DNA from 2 places in the Streptomyces sp. NBC_00090 genome. Region 2 is predicted to be linked to the other one. Evidence: predicted binding sites of a transcription regulator. Region 2 holds the regulator's gene; the other holds the start of a gene.

Region 1 (9,086 bases), 1.7 Mb from region 2:
GCGGACGACGAGCCCGAGCACCTCGAGCGCGCGCAGCTGCCGGCTCATGGTGGCCTTGCCGACGCCGAAGTACCCGGCGAGCTCGGTGGCCCGCTGGGGGCCGGCGTCGTCGAGCCGTACGAAGAGCCCGTAGGCGGCGGGCTCCAGTTCGGGGTGGACCGCGCGGGCCATCTCGCCGGACTGGGCGCGGGCGCGGCGCAGGAAGACCGCCAGTTCGCGTTCGAGTGCGAGGAATTCGGGATCCACGCCCGCGGGCGGGACGGCCCGGCCTTCACTTCCCGTACCGCTTCCGTGCACGTCAGCACCTCCCAGGCGTTCTCCGGCGGATTCCCGGCGGCTGCCGGTTTCTCTCCGGCGATTTTCCGGCCGCTGAAAGTTTCTTCCCGGCACGGTCATCACCGCAGCTCCTTCAGTATTTCGCAGGCTTAGACCAACGGCGGTATCCGGACCCCCTTCCGTCGGGCGGGTCTACGTGCGTAGCGTCTCTCCCGACGGAGTGACATGTCCACACCAGGATATGTCGACATCCCCGCACGACACCGCCCCGCACGACAGCTCCCCAACTGCTCCCCCACCGAGCCTTTCGGAGGCACGCATGCGTGTGCACAGATCCGGAACGACCCTCGCCGGTGCCGCCCTCGCGGCCCTGGCCCTCCTCCTCCCCCTCGCCGGCCCCGCCGGCGCCGCCCCGGACCCGGGTGCGCGGCAGGTGCCCGCCCGCGGCTCCGCCCACATGGGCATGGGCGTCCTCGAACACGACGGCCGCAGCGGCGCTCCCGGCGGCATCTCCGTCCAGGCCGTCCAGACGGAGGGGGTGGACGTCTCCAGCCATCAGGGGAACGTCGCCTGGTCCACGCTGTGGAACAGCGGGGTGAAATGGGCCTACGTCAAGGCGACGGAGGGCACCTACTACAAGAACACCTACTTCACGCAGCAGTACACCGGCTCCTACAACGTCGGCATGATCCGGGGCACGTACCACTTCGCCACCCCCGACACGACGACCGGCACCGCCCAGGCCGACTACTTCGTCAACAACGGCGGCGGCTGGTCGAACGACGGCAAGACCCTGCCGGGCGTCCTCGACATCGAGTGGAACCCGTACGGCGCGACCTGCTACGGCAAGACCCAGTCCGGGATGGTCACCTGGATCCGGGACTTCGTGAACCGGTACAAGTACCGGACCGGGCGGGACCCCGTCATCTACACGGCGACGAGCTGGTGGAAGCAGTGCACCGGCAACTACGGGGGCTTCGCCTCCACCAACCCGCTGTGGATCGCGCGGTACGCCTCCGAGGTCGGCGAACTCCCGGCCGGCTGGCTGTACTACACGATGTGGCAGTACACCTCCTCCGGCCCGACGGTCGGCGACCACAATCACTTCAACGGCGACCTCTCGCGCGTCCAGGCGCTGGCGAACGGCTGACCTGGCCGTTCTCGCCCCCCTCGCTCCGCGGCGGCTCCCCGGGTGTGCGGCACCCCGGGGGGGCCGCTCCGGCTTTTTCCGCCCACCCTCTTGCTCATTGGTATGGACCAATGCGACGCTCTACGGCGGTCGCCCGGAATTCAACTTCCTCGCACCCAGCGCGCGTTGCTCGTCCCGTTCTCCCCCACGCACGAGAGAGAGCCCCCGCATGCCCTCGTACCGCCGCACCTCGGCTGTCGCCGCCTCCGCCCTGTCCGCCGCCGCCCTCGTCGGCCTCACCCCCGCCACGGCCGGCGCCCACGGCGCCGTCTTCAACCCCGTGAGCCGGGTGGCCGCCTGTTACGCCGAGGGCCCCGAGACGCCCAAGTCGCAGGTGTGCAAGGACCTCGTCGCCGACTCCGGCACCCAGCCGCTCTACGACTGGAACGAGGTCAACATCGCCAACGCCGACGGGCAGCACCAGGCGCTCATCCCGGACGGCAAGCTCTGCTCGGCGAACCGCGCCAAGTACCGGGCGCTGGACTGGGCGCGCACCGACTGGCCGGCGACGGCGGTCGCCGCGGGCTCCTTCGACTTCAAGGTGCGGGCGACGGCGGCCCACTCGGGCACGATGACGGTCTACATCACCAAGGCGGGCTTCGACCCGACGCAGCCCCTGAAGTGGTCGGACCTGGACGCGACCCCGGTCGCCGTCTACAACACCACCCGCACCGCGACGGACGGCTACTACAACTTCACGGGCACCCTGCCGGCCCGCACCGGCCGCCACATCGTCTACAAGGTGTGGCAGCGCAACGACAGCCCCGAGGCCTTCTACAGCTGCTCGGACGTCACCTTCGGCGGCACGGCGGCGGCGCAGACCCAGGTGACGGCCCAGGCCCCGACCGAGGCGAAGATCGCGGCGGGCACCGACCTCTCCACCGTGAGCCACGCGGGCCACGGCGGCGACGAGCAGGCCCCGGCGCTCTCCGCCGAGACCGCCGCGAGCCCCTCCTCGCCGCTCCCCCTGGCCCTCGCGGGCGCGGGCGCCCTCGCCACCTTCGCGGCGGGCACCCTGCTCCTGGGCCGCCGCCGGAACCCGTCCGCCTCCTGACGCCCTCCCCGGACGACCCTCGGACGACCCTCGGGGGCCGTCCGGGGTCCGTCCGGGGTCCGTCCCGGAGTCGGACTACCCGAGCGGGAAGAGGGCGCTGAGCCGGGGCAGGGCCACCCCCTCCGGCCGAGCGCCCCGAGGCTCCCCGCCCTCTTCCCTCTCCCCCGTGAAGTCCTCGCCGAGCTCCCCCGCGAAGCCTTCGCCGAACTCTTCGCCGAGCTCCTCCGCGAGCTCCTCCTCGGCCTCCTCGACCGCGTCGAGGAACTCGTCGCCGTCGTCGTCCTCCTGGCCGGTCAGCTCGTCGTACACGTCCTGGGCGACGTAGTCGAGCTCCTCCCACTCGGGCCACTCGTCGTCGTGCCACTCGTTGCGGTGGCGCCCCACGAGCACCCGCAGCCCGGGCACGTCGGCCAGCGCGTCCGGGTCGGCGACGACCGACTCGTACACCTTCCGCCCCTGCCCCACCAGCCAGAGCCTGAAGTAGTGGAAGCCGTCGTCCGTGCAGGCGCCGCCCTCCACGCGGTTCGCCGCCGTCCAGACCGCGCGCGTCCCGGCGGCCTCGCAGACCAGTTCAAGACGCACCTGGAACGCCACGCTCTCGGCCGCCGGCCGCCGTACCAGCTCCGCCCGCAGCCACTCCAGCCGCTCGTCCCGGTCACCCGGGCGGCGGCTCAACTCGTCGATGAGAGCCCAGAAGGCGTCTTCGTTCATGCGTACGAGCATGCCAGTCCTCACTGACATACGCGCACGCGGGAGCGGGGTGTCCACGAAGGACACCCCGCTCCCGCGCGGGGATTTCACACCGGGTCAGCCGGTGCGCCGGGCGCCGGGCCCTCCCGTGCACCAGGTGCGCCGGGCGCGCCGGGTCACGCGGCGACGCCCACCCGCACCGCCGCCGGGGCCAGCGCGATCTCCAGGACCTGCCGGACGTCCGTCACCGGGTGGACCTCCAGCTTCTCCAGGATCTCGGCCGGGACGTCGTCCAGATCGGCCTCGTTCCGCTTGGGGATCACGACCGTCGTGATGCCCGCCCGGTGCGCGGCGAGCAGCTTCTGCTTCACGCCGCCGATCGGGAGGACCCGGCCGGTGAGGGAGACCTCGCCGGTCATGGCCACGTCCGTACGGACAAGCCGGCCGCTCAGCAGGGACGCGAGGGCGGTCGTCATCGTGACGCCCGCGCTCGGCCCGTCCTTCGGGACCGAGCCCGCCGGGAAGTGGATGTGCACCCCCCGTTCCTTGAGGCCGGTGACGGGCAGCTCCAGCTCCGCGCCGTGCGAGCGGAGGAAGGAGAGCGCGATCTGCGCCGACTCCTTCATCACGTCGCCCAGCTGGCCGGTGAGGGTCAGGCCGGCCGCGCCGGTCTCCGGGTCGGCGAGGGACGCCTCCACGAAGAGGACGTCACCGCCGGCGCCGGTCACCGCGAGCCCGGTGGCGACGCCCGGCACCGCCGTACGGCGCTCCGCCGGGTCCTGCGCCGACTCCGGCACGTGGTGCGGCCGCCCGATCAGGGCCCGCAGGTCCTCCGGGGTGACCGTGAACGGCAGCTCGCGGCCACCCAGTTCGTGCTGGGCCGTGACCTTGCGGAGCAGCCGCGCGATGGCCCGCTCCAGGGTGCGGACGCCCGCCTCCCGGGTGTACTCCCCGGCGAGCTTCCGCAGGGAGGCGTCCTCCAGGACGACCTCGCCCGGCTCCAGGCCGGCCCGCTCCAGCTGGCGCGGGAGCAGGTGGTCGCGGGCGATGACGACCTTCTCGTCCTCCGTGTACCCGTCGAGCCTGACCAGCTCCATGCGGTCGAGCAGCGCCTCCGGGATGGCTTCGAGCACATTGGCCGTGGCCAGGAAGACGACGTCGGAGAGGTCGAGTTCGACCTCCAGGTAGTGGTCGCGGAAGGTGTGGTTCTGCGCGGGGTCGAGCACTTCGAGGAGCGCCGCCGCCGGGTCGCCCCGGAAGTCGGAGCCGACCTTGTCGATCTCGTCGAGCAGGACCACCGGGTTCATGGACCCGGCCTCCTTGATCGCCCGGACGATCCGGCCGGGCAGGGCGCCGACGTAGGTCCGCCGGTGGCCGCGGATCTCGGCCTCGTCGCGGACGCCGCCGAGGGCGACGCGGACGAACTTCCGCCCCATCGCGTGGGCGACGGACTCGCCGAGCGAGGTCTTGCCGACGCCGGGCGGGCCGACGAGGGCGAGGACGGCTCCGCCGCGGCGGCCGCCGACGACGCCGAGACCGCGCTCGGAGCGGCGCTTGCGCACCGCGAGGTACTCGGTGATGCGCTCCTTCACGTCCTCCAGGCCCGCGTGCTCGGCGTCGAGGATCGCCTGGGCGCCCGGGATGTCGTACTGGTCCTCGGTCCTTTCGTTCCAGGGCAGTTCGAGGACGGTGTCCAGCCACGTGCGGATCCAGGAGCCCTCCGGGGACTGATCACTGGACCGCTCCAGCTTGTCGACCTCCTTGAGGGCCGCCTCGCGGACCTTCTCGGGCAGGTCGGCGGCCTCCACGCGGGCGCGGTAGTCGTCGGACTCGTCGGCCGGCGAGTCGGTTCCGTCGCCCAGCTCGCGGAGCTCCTTGCGGACCGCTTCGAGCTGGCGGCGGAGGAGGAACTCGCGCTGCTGCTTGTCGACGCCCTCCTGGACGTCCTTGGCGATGGTCTCGGCGACGTCCTGCTCGGCGAGGTGCTCGCGGAGCTGGGCGGTGGCGAGCCTGAGGCGGGCGACCGGGTCGGCCGTCTCCAGGAGCTCGACCTTCTGCTCGACGGTGAGGAAGGGCGAGTAGCCGGCGTTGTCGGCGAGGGCGCCGACGCCGTCGATCTGCTGGACGCGGTCGACGACCTGCCAGGCGCCGCGCTTCTTGAGCCAGCTGGTGGCCAGCGCCTTGTACTCCCTGACCAGCTCGGTCACGGAGCCGGGCAGCGGCTCGGGCAGGGTCTCCTCGACGGCGCTGCCCTCGACCCACAGGGCGCCGCCGGGTCCGGTCGTACCGGCGCCGATGCGCACCCGGCCGCGGCCGCGGACCAGCGCGCCGGGGTCGCCGTCGGACAGCCGCCCGACCTGCTCGACGGTGCCGAGGACGCCGGTCCCCGCGTAGGTCCCGTCGACGCGGGGCACGAGCAGCACCCGCGGTTTGCCGCCGCCCGGGCGCGCGGCGGCCTGGGCGGCCTCGACGGCGGCCCGTACGTCGTTGTCGGACAGGTCCAGCGGCACGACCATCCCGGGCAGCACGACCTCGTCGTCGAGCGGCAGCACAGGCAGAGTGAGCGGCGCGGACGCCATGGACGCAGAAGCCATGATCTCCCCTTCGGCAGTCAAGTTGAGCTGTACGGACTCAATGCACGTGAGCCCAGGAATGTTCCCCTGCCGCCGTTCGCTCTCAGCGATCACCCCGACGCGGGGCCGTGAGCAGCAGATGTAATGACTGCATGGATATTGCAGCTATTACTTCCGCCTGGGTGGCCGGCTGGACCGTCTCCCGGGGGACCCCGCCCGCCGTCGCCGAGCCCTGGGGCCACCGGATCGACGTCGGCCTCCCCCGGCACGTCGTGCGGCACGTGCTGCCCGCCCCCGACGCGGCCTCCGTCGGCGCGCTCTGCGCGCGGCTCACCGAGCCGTACAGCTGGCTCAAGGTGATGGCCGCCCCGGAGGAGGTGGCGCCGTGGATCACCGAGGGGTGGACGGTCCCCGACGACCCGGGCTTCATGATGGTCAAGCCGCTGGACCCGGGCGCCCGCCCCGCGCCGCCCGAGGGGTACGCGCGGACCACCGAGGTCCGCGACGGGGTCATCCGGGTCCGCGTCCTCGCCCCGGACGGCACCCTCGCCGCGCGCGGCCAGATCGCCCCGACCGGCTCCACCGCCGTCGCCGACCAGATCGAGACCGACGCCGCGCACCGCCGGCGCGGCCTCGGCGCGAACGTCATGCGCACCCTGGAGGCGGCCGCCGCGCAGGCCGGCGCCGAGACCGGAGTGCTGTCCGCGACCACGGATGGCCTCGCGCTCTACGACTCCCTCGACTGGCGCTACCGCGGGCCCCTCACCGGGATCGTCCGGTCGGGAAGCTGACCGTCCGGCTGCGCGAGGCACCCCGTACGGGGCATGCTCGATCCATGGTGCGAGGCATGCGCGTACGGCGGAAGTGGTGCGGGACCCTGCTTCTGGTCGCGGTCCTGACCGGCGGCGCGGGCGCCTGCGGCCCCGGGGTGGAGCCCGCGCCGGGCGGACCGGCGTCGGGCGTGAGCGTGCCCCCGGCGCCACCGGAGCCGAGCACGGCGAGTGCGCCCGGTACGGCGAGTACGCCGAGCGCGCCTGATACGCCGAGCGGTACGGCGTCCCCGACCGCCGCCCCGACCCCGGCCCCCACCGCTCCCCGCGAGGAGCCGCAGCCCGGCGAGGTCCTCGTCGAGGTGGTCGTCAGCGGCGGCCTCGCCGGGGTCCGCAACCAGCTCGTCGTCCACTACGACGGCAGCTGGACCAGCCGCTCCGGCTCCAAGCCGCCCCGGACCGGGCAGCAGACCCCGGCCGAGGTCGCCGAACTGCGGGCCGCCCTGGAGGACCCGGCCTACGCGCGCGTCCCGGCGCGGCCCACCGGCAGCCCGATCGCCGACGGCTTCCAGTACTTCATCACCTACCGCCACCACCTCGTCGTCGCGGGCGACGGCGAGCGCCCGCCCGCCCTCCAGCGCGTCTTCGCCGCCCTCCCGGAGGGCGGCCCGCCGACGAGCCCGTGAGCCGGGCGCCGACGAGCCCGTGAGCCGGGCGCCGACGGGCCCGTGAGCCGGGGCGCCGGCAGGTGCATGCGCCGGGCCGTCGGACCCGCCGTGAACCGAACCGGGGTCCGGGCGCGATAGAGAGGGCGTGAGACTGTTGCGCCCCTCAGGGGGAGGCCCCGCAGGGGGAGACGAGGACGACGACGCGGCGCTGCTGCGCGCGGTCGCCCGTGGGGACACCGAGGCGCTCGCCGTCCTCTACGACCGGCACGCGGGCTGGCTGCACGCCCGGCTGGCCCGCCGCTGCCCGGACGAGGAGACGGTGCGGGAGGTCCTCCAGGACACCTTCGTCACGGTCTGGCGCTCGGCCGGCGGCCACCGCGGCCGGGGCGAGGCCGGGGGCTGGCTCTGGGTGATCGCCGCCCGGCGGCTCGTGGACGCCCAGCGCGCCCGGGCCCGTGCCGAACGCACCGAACGGGCCGCCGCCGTGCCACCGGAGCCCGCCGCCCCCGCGCCCTCCGCCGAGGAACGGGTGCTCGCGGGCCTGGAGTACGGGGAGGTGGGCGCGGCCCTCGACCGGATCTCGCCCGAGCTGGCGGAGGTGCTGCGGGCGACCGTCGTCGACGGGCTGACGACCCGCGAGACCGCCCGGCTCCTCGGCATACCCGAAGGCACCGTCAAGACCCGCGCCCTGCGCGCCCGCCGCGAACTGCGCGCCGCGCTCGGCGCCGGCGGCCCGTACCCCCTGGGAGGCACCGCATGACGTCCCCCCGGCACGTCGCCGACTGGCACGTCACCGACGCGCTCGCGCTCCGGTACGCGGAGGGCGCGGCCCCCGAGACGGACGCCTGGTCCCTGGAGAAGCACGTCGAGTCCTGCTCGCCCTGCGCGGGCCGCGTCTCGGCCGCCGTCCGCGCCGGAGCGGCGGGCCCGGCCCTGGCCGCCGTACGGGCGGAGCTCCTGACGTCCGTGGGGCACCGGCCGGCGCCGGCCGTGGCGGCCGGCAGCCCGCTCGGGCGGTGGGCGAGGCTCTGGTGGGCCGCCGGTCCCGCCCTGCGCGGGTCCTGGGTCGTCGCCGTGGCCCTCGTCCTGGGCGGGGCCTTCGCCCTGGCCTACGGGGCCGGGGTGCAGGGCGCCCGGAGCTGGCTGCTCGCCGTCTCCCCGGTGCTCCCGCTCGGCGGGGTCGCCGTGTCGTACGGACGCCACGCCGACCCGCTGTACGAGATCACCGCCGCCACCCCCTCCGGCGGGCTGCGGCTCCTGCTCACCCGTACCGCCGCCGTGCTCGCCGTCTGCGTCCCGCTGCTGACCGCGGGCGGGGCGCTGCTGCCGCCGGTGGCCGGGTTCCCGGGGGTGGCCGCCTGGCTGCTGCCGGGACTCGCGCTGACCCTGGCGACCCTCGCGCTCGGCTCCTTCGTCGGCTGCCGGGCGGCGGCCGCGACGCTCGCCGGCGGGTGGCTGCTCGCCGTGACCGGCCCGCTCCTCGGGCAGCCGGACACGGGGGCCGGCCGGACGGCCGGCTCCGAGGCACTCGCCGACTACTTCTCCGGCCCCGTGGCACAAGGGAGTTGGGCCGCCGCGGCACTCGCCTGCGCGGCCCTCCTCGTGCTGCGGCGCCGTTCCTTCGACCACCTGGAGACCCGGTGAACCAGCCTGCCACGGTCGCGGTGACCGGACTGACCGTCCGGCACCGCCGTACCGTCGCCCTCGACGCGCTCGACCTGTCCCTCTCCCCCGGCGTCCACGGCCTGCTCGGCCCGAACGGCGCCGGGAAGACCTCGCTCATCCGGGTCCTCGCGACCGTCGCCGCGCCCGCCTCCGGGCGGGTGGAGCTGCTCGGCGGGGACGTCGCGAGCCACCGCGAACGCA
Region 2 (9,086 bases):
GGGCCACGCTCCAGCCCGGGTCGCCGAGCAGCGCGGGGGCCGTGTGCCAGCCCGGGTCGTTCAGAGCGGCCTGCGCCGCTGCCGGCGCCGTGTGCCAGCCGGGGTCCTGGGTCACTCCCACGGCCCCCACTGTGGCGGCCGCGATGAAGGCGACTCCGGCCACCGCGCGTATGAGCTTCTTCATCATCACCGAGCAACCTCACTTGAAGGCAACGTCTCTTTACCAACCCCCGCGAGTAAGACGATGGCTTACTCTCTGCACCTGCACCACCAAACCCAGGCATCATGTTCCTGAGATGCAGGAGCCTGGGGGTGTACATATGCGGAAAGAAGCGGACGAAACAGGTCACCCTCATTCCCATGCCGAACTCTGCAAAGCCGGCTCCGAGCTGTATGCGGCCGCCCTGCGGAGCGGGCGAATACCCCGGTCAGAGACGGTCGAGGCTCCTTGCCTCCTCGATCTCTCACTGCTCCACCCCGACCCGGACGACGCCCAGTGGCTCCGTCCGGTTCCCCCCTCGGCGGCCCTCGCGCAGCTCCTCCAGCCGATCGAACGGGAAATACTCGACCGCCGCCGGCGCACCGTCGCCCTCTCGGACGCCTTCGAGCCGTTCATGGCGATCAGCGCCCACGACTCCCCCACCACGCACGCCATCACCGTGCTGGAGGGCATCGAACGCATCAACTCGACCCTCGACCGGGTCGTCGCCAACTGCCGCCACGAGCTGCTCACCGTCCAGCCCGGCGGCGGACGCCCCGCGCAGGCCCTCACCGAGGCCCTCGACCGCGTCTCGCCGCTCCTCGGCCGCGGCATCAGCATGCGCACGCTCTACCAGCACACGGCCCGCCACACCGAGCTCACGCTGACCTACCTGGAGCACGTCGGCCCCGAGGTGCAGGTCCGCACGCTCGAGGAGATCATCGACCGGCTGATCATCGTCGACCGCGAGGTCGCCTTCATCCCGGCCCGCAGCGACCGCCAGGTCGCCCTGGAACTGCGCCACCCCGGCCTGGTCGCCTACCTCGGCAACGTCTTCGACCAGTTCTGGCAGCTCGCGGTGCCGATACGGGAGGAGATCCCGTACGACATCAAGACCGACGGCATCGGCGGCGTCCAGCGCTCCATCGCCAGGCTCCTCGTCGAGGGCCTCGTCGACGAGGCCATCGCCCGCCGCCTCGGCATGAACGTGCGGACCTGCCGCGCCCACATCGCCAAGCTCGCCTCCGCCCTCGGCAGCGGCAGCCGGGCCCAGCTCGGCTATCTCATCGCCCAGTCCGGAATCCTCGAACGGGACAACTGACCTCCGTGTACGTACAGATCGACCTCGACGGACCCGCGGGGACCCTCCGGGTCTCCGGCCACGGACTGCCCACCGTGGAGCTCGTACGGGCCCCGGGGACCCGCCCCGACACCCACACCCCCATCGGGACCCGGAAGGCCGCCCTGCTGGCGCTCACCGTCGACGGGGAGCCGGCCCGCCTCAAGCCCGCGCGCGGGCGGCTGCTGCGCTCCTCGTACCGCGTCGACGCCCGGGTCGACGGGGTCCGCTACCGGCTCGTGCCCTGCTCGTACGTGGAGAGCCGGCTCACCCGGAACGGGCGCCGGCTCGGCACCCTGGAGTCCTCCGGGGACGGCCGCGTGGACACCGAGTGGGACCCGGCGGCCGAGCCCACCCCCCGCGACCACGCCGTCGGCACCGCCCTCGCCGCCGCGTTCGGCACCGGCGCCGCGCCCTGGTGGGAGACCGTCGGCGACATCGTGGCCGAGCTGATCCCGTAGGGCCTGTCCGGCGGATCAGGGATAGGCCCTAAGCCTGTCGGGTACGTACGAGGCCCCCTCCACGACCGTGGAGGGGGCCTCATACGTGCTGTGCGGAGCTATTCGCCGCGCTTGGGGCGCCAGACCACCAGCGCGCTCGCCTGCTGCACGTCCTGGTACGGCACCAGGTCGCGCCGGTACGAGGCGTGCACCTGGGCCTCGCGCTGGCGCATCGCCGCCGCCGCGCCGTCGACCGCGGCCGACAGCTCGGCGATCCGGCTCTGCAGCGCCGCGACCTGGTTCTCCAGCTCGATGATGCGCTTGATGCCGGCGAGGTTGATGCCCTCGTCCTGCGACAGCTGCTGCACCTGACGGAGCAGCTCGATGTCACGGGCCGAGTAGCGCCGCCCGCGGCCCGCCGTGCGGTCCGGGGAGACCAGGCCGAGACGGTCGTACTGCCGCAGGGTCTGCGGGTGCAGACCGGAGAGCTGGGCCGCCACCGAGATGACGTACACCGGCGACTCGTCGGTCAGTTCGTACGGATTGCGTCGGCGCCCGTCCACGGGTCACGCTCCCTTCGCGGCCTGGAACAGCTCCGCCCGGGGATCCTCGGAGGCGGTCGCCTCGCGGAAGGTCTCCAGGGCCTCACGTGCCTTGTCGTCCAGCTCCTTGGGCACCGCGACCTCGACGGTGACGAGGAGGTCGCCGCGGGTGCCGTCCTTGCGGACCGCCCCCTTGCCGCGGGCGCGCATGGTCCGGCCGTTCGGAGTGCCCGCGGGCAGTTTGAGCGTGACCGCGGGGCCGCCGAGGGTCGGCACCTTGATCTCGCCGCCGAGCGCCGCCTCCGTGAAGGAGACCGGCACGGTGACGGTGAGGTTGTCGTCCTTGCGGCCGAAGACCGCGTGGTCGTCGACGTGCACGACGACGTACAGGTCGCCGTGGTGCCCGCCGCGCTCGCCCGGCGCGCCCTTGCCGCGGAGCCGGATCCGCTGCCCGTCGGAGACGCCCGCCGGGATGCGGACCTGCATGGTGCGGGAGGACTTGGCCCGCCCGCTGCCCTTGCAGACCTCGCAGGGGTTCTCGGCGATGAGGCCGCGGCCCTTGCAGTCCACGCACGGGTCGGTGAGCGAGAAGCCGCCGCCGCTGCCGCGCGAGACCTGTCCGGTGCCGACGCAGGTCGGGCACACCCGGGGCGTGCCGTTCTTGTCGCCGGTGCCCGAACACGCCGTGCACGGCTGCTGGCTGGACATCCGCAGCGGTACGGTCGCGCCCTCGACGGCCTCGATGAAGCTGAGCGTCACCTCGGACTCGATGTCCTGGCCGCGGCGCGGCTGGGTACGCGCACCCGGGCCCGCCCCGCGGTTGAACAGGCCGCCGAAGACGTCCCCGATGCCTCCGCCGCCGCCGAAGCCGCCGGCTCCGCCGGGGCCGCCCTGGGCGCCTCCGAAGAGGTCGCCCAGGTCGAAGTTGAACGAGCCGCCGCCCGGGCCGCCGGCCCGGAAGCCGCCGTTCCCGAAGAGGGCGCGCGCCTCGTCGTACTCCTTGCGCTTCTTGGGGTCACCGAGGATGTCGTTGGCCTCGGAGATCTCCTTGAAGCGCGCCTCGGCCTTGCTGTCGCCCTTGTTGGCGTCCGGGTGGTTCTCGCGGGCGAGCTTCCGGTACGCCTTCTTGATCTCGGCCTCGGTGGCGTCCTTGGGGACGCCGAGAACCTTGTAGTAGTCCTTCTCGACGAAGTCCTTCGTGCTCATCGACGTCCCTCCTTCCGGACGATCGTTGCGTCACCCCTCGTCGGGGGCAACGCTCTCCTCGTCGGCCTTCTCTTCCTTGGTGCCGGGCGTGGCGCCCGGCTGGGGCTCGGCCACCGCGACCCGGGCGGGCCTGATGGTCCGCTCCCCGATCCGGTACCCCGGCTGCAGGATCGCCACGCAGGTCGTCTCGGTGACGTCCGGCGCGTACGAGTGCATCAGGGCCTCGTGGATCGTCGGGTCGAAGGGCTCGCCCTCCTTGCCGAACTGCTGCAGACCCATCTTGGCGACGACGGTCTCCAGCGATTCGGCCACCGACTTGAACCCGCCCAGGAGCTCGCCGTGGTCCCGGGCCCGGCCGACGTCGTCGAGCACGGGCAGGAGCTCGGACAGGAGGGTCGCGACGGCGATCTCCTTGACCGTGACCCGGTCCCGCTCCACGCGGCGGCGGTAGTTCTGGTATTCGGCCTGGAGCCGCTGGAGGTCCGCGGTGCGCTCGTCGAGCGCGGAGCGCACCTGGTCCAGCTGGGCCGTGAGGCCCGCGGTACCGGCCGACTTCTGGTCGCTCGCGTCCCCGGCCGGGGCCGCCTTCTCCTCCTTGGAGGAGTCGGCGGCCTCGGCGGCGTCGTCAGGCGTGGCGCCGGAGGGGACGTCGGACTTCTCCTCGAAGCCCGGGGTCTCCTCGGTCACGCCTGACCACCCTTCTTGGGCTCGTCGTCGATGATCTCGGCGTCGACGACGTCGTCGTCGGCCTGCGCCTGGCCGGCACCGGCGTCGCCCGCGGCCTGCGCGCCCTGCGCGTCCGCGTAGAGGGCCTGGCCGAGCTTCTGGGAGACGGCCGCGACCTTCTCGGTGGCGGTGCGGATCTCGGCGGTGTCCTCGCCCTTGAGCTTCTCCTTCAGCTCGACGAGCGCGACCTCGACCTCGGCCTTGACGTCACCGGGGACCTTGTCCTCGTTGTCCTTGAGGAACTTCTCCGTCTGGTAGACGAGCTGCTCGCCCTGGTTGCGGGACTCGGCGGCCTCGCGGCGACGGTGGTCCTCGTCCGCGTACTGCTCGGCCTCCTGGCGCATCCGGTCGACCTCGTCCTTCGGCAGCGAGGAGCCGCCGGTGACGGTCATCTTCTGCTCCTTGCCCGTGCCCAGGTCCTTCGCGGTCACGTGCATGATGCCGTTGGCGTCGATGTCGAAGGCGACCTCGATCTGCGGGACGCCACGCGGGGCCGGCGGCAGACCGGTCAGCTCGAACATGCCGAGCTTCTTGTTGTACGCCGCGATCTCGCGCTCGCCCTGGTAGACCTGGATCTGCACGGACGGCTGGTTGTCCTCGGCCGTCGTGAAGATCTCGGACCGCTTGGTCGGGATCGTGGTGTTGCGCTCGATGAGCTTGGTCATGATGCCGCCCTTGGTCTCGATACCGAGGGACAGCGGGGTCACGTCGAGGAGCAGGACGTCCTTGACCTCACCCTTGAGGACACCGGCCTGGAGCGCGGCGCCGATGGCGACGACCTCGTCCGGGTTGACGCCCTTGTTGGCGTCCTGACCGCCGGTCAGCTCCTTGACGAGCTCGGCGACGGCCGGCATACGGGTCGAACCACCGACGAGAACGACGTGGTCGATCTCGGAGAGGTTGATGCCCGCGTCCTTGATGACGTTGTGGAACGGCACCTTGCAGCGGTCGAGCAGGTCCGAGGTCAGCTGCTGGAACTGAGCGCGCGTGAGCTTCTCGTCCAGGTGCAGCGGGCCCTCGGCGGAGGCCGTGATGTACGGCAGGTTGATCGAGGTCTCCGTGGAGGAGGACAGCTCGATCTTCGCCTTCTCGGCGGCCTCGCGCAGGCGCTGGAGCGCCATCTTGTCCTTCGCCAGGTCCACGCCGTGGCCGTTCTGGAACTGCGTCACCAGGTAGTCGACGACGCGCTGGTCCCAGTCGTCACCACCGAGGTGGTTGTCACCGTTGGTGGCCTTCACCTCGACGACGCCGTCGCCGATCTCCAGGAGGGACACGTCGAAGGTGCCGCCACCGAGGTCGAAGACGAGGATCGTCTGGTCGTCCTTGTCGAGGCCGTAGGCCAGGGCGGCCGCGGTCGGCTCGTTGACGATGCGCAGGACGTTGAGGCCCGCGATCTCACCGGCCTCCTTGGTGGCCTGACGCTCGGAGTCGTTGAAGTACGCCGGGACGGTGATGACCGCGTCGACGACCTTCTCGCCCAGGTACGCCTCGGCGTCACGCTTGAGCTTCTGCAGGATGAAGGCGCTCATCTGCTGCGGGTTGAAGTTCTTGCCGTCGATCTCGATCTTCCAGTCGGTGCCCATGTGGCGCTTGACCGACCGGATGGTCCTGTCGACGTTGGTGACGGCCTGACGCTTGGCCACCTCGCCGACGAGCACCTCGCCGTTCTTCGCGAAGGCGACGACGGACGGCGTGGTCCTGGCGCCCTCGGCGTTGGTGATGACGGTGGGCTCGCCGCCTTCCAGAACGCTGACGACGGAGTTAGTCGTGCCCAGGTCGATGCCGACCGCACGTGCCATTTCAATTCCTCCAGCTGACTGACTTGAGTGGATCTGACTCAAGGATGCACGACACCCCTCCACGAGTCAACAGACCTGAGCGGGGTCGACTCAACTCTTCACTCGGTCGCCCGCTCAAAGAAGGGCCGAAGGGGGTCGGAGCGCGTCATTCCCGCTCCGAGCGGGGTGGCCCGTGAGAGAGTCCGGATGCTCCTTGCCGGGCAAAGCAGGCATATCCCACGAATATCCCATGATTCTTGTCGGCTCACTCGGAAGGGTGTGGGGAATGACGGCCAAGCGCACGTTCGACGTCCTGGGCGGGCTGGCCCTGCTGCTCGCGCTCTCCCCGCTCCTCGCCGCCGTCGCCCTCTCGGTCGCGCTCGGCGGCGCGACCCCCGGTCACGGCGTGCTGCGCCGCCGGACGGTGGCGGGCCTGGACGGCCGCACCTTCACGATGCTGACCTTCCGCACGAAGAGCCCGCTGGCCGCGCTGCCGCTGCTGCTGCACGTCGTGGGGGGCCAGATGTCGCTGGTCGGACCGTGCCCCCTGGCCCCGTCCCACCGCGAGTGCGCGGGCGAGGGGCGCCGCCGGCTCTCCGTACGCCCCGGGCTCACCGGGCCCTGGCAGATCAGCGGGCGCTCGGAGCTGCCGTGGGAGGAGCGGGAGCTGCTCGACCTCCACTATGTGGACCACCACTGGCTGGGGATGGATCTGACGATCCTGGCGCGTACGCTTCCAGCTGTCCGCAGGCGTCGCGCGGCAAGGTTTGCCTGAGCGACACAGATCACCGTGAGTGCCGCTACAGCGCGGGGCCGTGACCCGGTAATCTCAGCACGGACTCAATAAGTTACCGCTTAGTAGGCCCGCGAGTAGTAGGCCCGCGAGGCCCGCCCGAGGAGCCCTTCATGCAACTCGCCGCGATCGTCGTGTCGATCGTCATCACGGTGGTGGCCGTCGCGCTGTTCGGCCGTGCCACCGTGCAGATCTACCGCTTCGTGCGGCTCGGTCAGCCCGTACCCGCGGGCACCCGCACCGGCGACCCCACACAGCGCACCATCACGCTGGTCAAGGAGTTCCTCGGCCACACCCGGATGAACCGCTGGGGCATCGTCGGCGTGGCGCACTGGTTCGTCGCGGTGGGCTTCTTCTCGCTGCTCCTCACGATCGTCAACGCCTTCGGCCAGCTGTTCCAGGCCGACTGGCTGATCCCGATCATCGGCGACTGGCTGCCGTACGAGGTCTTCACCGAGTTCCTCGGCCTGATGACGGTCCTCGGCATCGTGACCCTCATCGTGATCCGCCAGCTGAGCAAGCCGACCAGGGCGGGCCGCAAGTCCCGCTTCACGGGCTCCAAGACGGGCCAGGCGTACTTCGTCGAGGCCGTCATCCTGATCGTCGGCGTCTGCATCATGACGCTGCGCGCCCTCGAAGGCGTCCAGCACCACGTGACCAGCTGGGAGCCGGGCTTCTTCGCCTCGTACCCGCTGATCGCGCTGCTCGACGGCCTGAGCCTGAGCACGATCCAGTACCTCACCTACTTCTTCGCGGCGCTCAAGATCGTCACGTCCTTCACCTGGATGATCACGGTCTCGCTCAACACGAACATGGGTGTCGCCTGGCACCGCTTCCTCGGCTTCCCGAACATCTGGTTCAAGCGGAACTCCGACGGCTCCACGGCCCTCGGCGCGCTCCAGCCGATGACGACCGCCGGCAAGGAGATCGACTGGGAGGACCCGGCCGAGGACGCCGTCTTCGGCGTCTCCCAGGTCGAGCAGTTCTCCTGGAAGGGCATCCTCGACTTCTCCACCTGCACCGAGTGCGGCCGCTGCCAGTCGCAGTGCCCCGCCTGGAACACCGGCAAGCCGCTCTCCCCGAAGCTCCTCATCATGTCGCTGCGCGACCACGCGCACGCCAAGGCCCCGTACCTGCTCGCCGGCGGCGGCAAGGACATGGAGGGCAACGAGAAGGCCACGGCGGAGCAGCTCAAGGACGTTCCCGCGTCCGCGATCGCCGAGGCCGAGCGCCCCCTGATCGGCACCGCCGAGGAGAACGGCGTCATCGACCCGGACGTCCTGTGGTCCTGCACCACCTGCGGCGCCTGCGTCGAGCAGTGCCCGGTCGACATCGAGCACATCGACCACATCGTCGACATGCGCCGCTACCAGGTGATGATCGAGTCCGCGTTCCCGTCCGAGGCGGGCACGATGCTCAAGAACCTGGAGAAGAAGGGCAACCCCTGGGGTCTCGCCAAGAAGCAGCGCGTCGAGTGGACCAAGGAGGTCGACTTCGAGGTCCCGATCGTCGGGAAGGACGTCGAGGACCTCTCGGAGTTCGACTACCTGTACTGGGTCGGCTGCGCGGGCGCCCTGGAGGACCGGGCCAAGAAGACCACCAAGGCCTTCGCCGAGCTGCTGAACATCGCGGGCGTCAAGTTCGCGATCATGGGCGGCGACGAGAAGTGCACCGGTGACTCCCCCCGCCGCCTGGGCAACGAGCCGCTGTTCCAGCAGCTCGCCCAGGAGAACGTCGCGATGCTGAACATGGCGTTCGGCGAGGATGACGAGGACGAGTCGACGAAGAAGCCGAAGTCGGCGAAGAAGATCGTCTCGACCTGCCCGCACTGCTTCAACACCATCGCCAACGAGTACCCGCAGCTCGGCGGCGAGTACGAGGTCATCCACCACACCCAGCTGCTCCAGCACCTCATCGACGAGGGCAAGCTGGTCCCGGTGACCCCGGTCGAGGGCCTCATCACCTACCACGACCCGTGCTACCTGGGCCGTCACAACAAGGTCTACACGCCGCCGCGCGAGATCATGTCCGCCGTCCCCGGCCTGCGCCAGCAGGAGATGCACCGCCACAAGGAGCGCGGCTTCTGCTGCGGCGCCGGTGGTGCCCGGATGTGGATGGAGGAGCGGATCGGCAAGCGCATCAACAACGAGCGCGTCGACGAGGCCCTCTCCCTCAACCCGGACATCGTCTCCACCGCCTGCCCGTTCTGCCTCGTCATGCTGACCGACTCGGTCAACGGCAAGAAGAACGAGGGCAAGGCCAAGGAGTCCGTCACGGTCGTG

The links. The regulator HspR, encoded in region 2, represses chaperone genes until heat shock. The targets are predictions, from matches to a motif close to TTGAGNNNNNNNNNCTCAA.
Region 1: lon (endopeptidase La) is a predicted target of HspR. The motif match lies at 5,826-5,844, and genes of this name have one in related genera.

Annotation. Positions count from the first base shown of each region.
Region 1 covers NZ_CP108224.1:5,967,585-5,976,670, reverse strand. Annotated here, with positions in the region: gene OG361_RS26970 (MarR family winged helix-turn-helix transcriptional regulator) at 1-246, opposite strand, end outside; gene OG361_RS26965 (lysozyme) at 596-1,426, shown strand; gene OG361_RS26960 (lytic polysaccharide monooxygenase) at 1,635-2,519, shown strand; gene OG361_RS26955 (DUF4240 domain-containing protein) at 2,595-3,230, opposite strand; gene lon (endopeptidase La) at 3,386-5,803, opposite strand; gene OG361_RS26945 (GNAT family N-acetyltransferase) at 5,935-6,573, shown strand; gene OG361_RS26940 (hypothetical protein) at 6,630-7,238, shown strand; gene OG361_RS26935 (RNA polymerase sigma factor) at 7,366-7,980, shown strand; gene OG361_RS26930 (zf-HC2 domain-containing protein) at 7,977-8,864, shown strand; gene OG361_RS26925 (ABC transporter ATP-binding protein) at 8,861-9,086, shown strand, end outside.
Region 2 covers NZ_CP108224.1:4,273,230-4,282,315, forward strand. Annotated here, with positions in the region: gene OG361_RS18980 (hypothetical protein) at 1-187, opposite strand, end outside; gene OG361_RS18985 (helix-turn-helix transcriptional regulator) at 321-1,301, shown strand; gene OG361_RS18990 (hypothetical protein) at 1,307-1,780, shown strand; gene OG361_RS18995 (heat shock protein transcriptional repressor HspR) at 1,879-2,322, opposite strand; gene dnaJ (molecular chaperone DnaJ) at 2,326-3,507, opposite strand; gene grpE (nucleotide exchange factor GrpE) at 3,538-4,194, opposite strand; gene dnaK (molecular chaperone DnaK) at 4,191-6,032, opposite strand; gene OG361_RS19015 (sugar transferase) at 6,298-6,786, shown strand; gene OG361_RS19020 ((Fe-S)-binding protein) at 6,918-9,086, shown strand, end outside.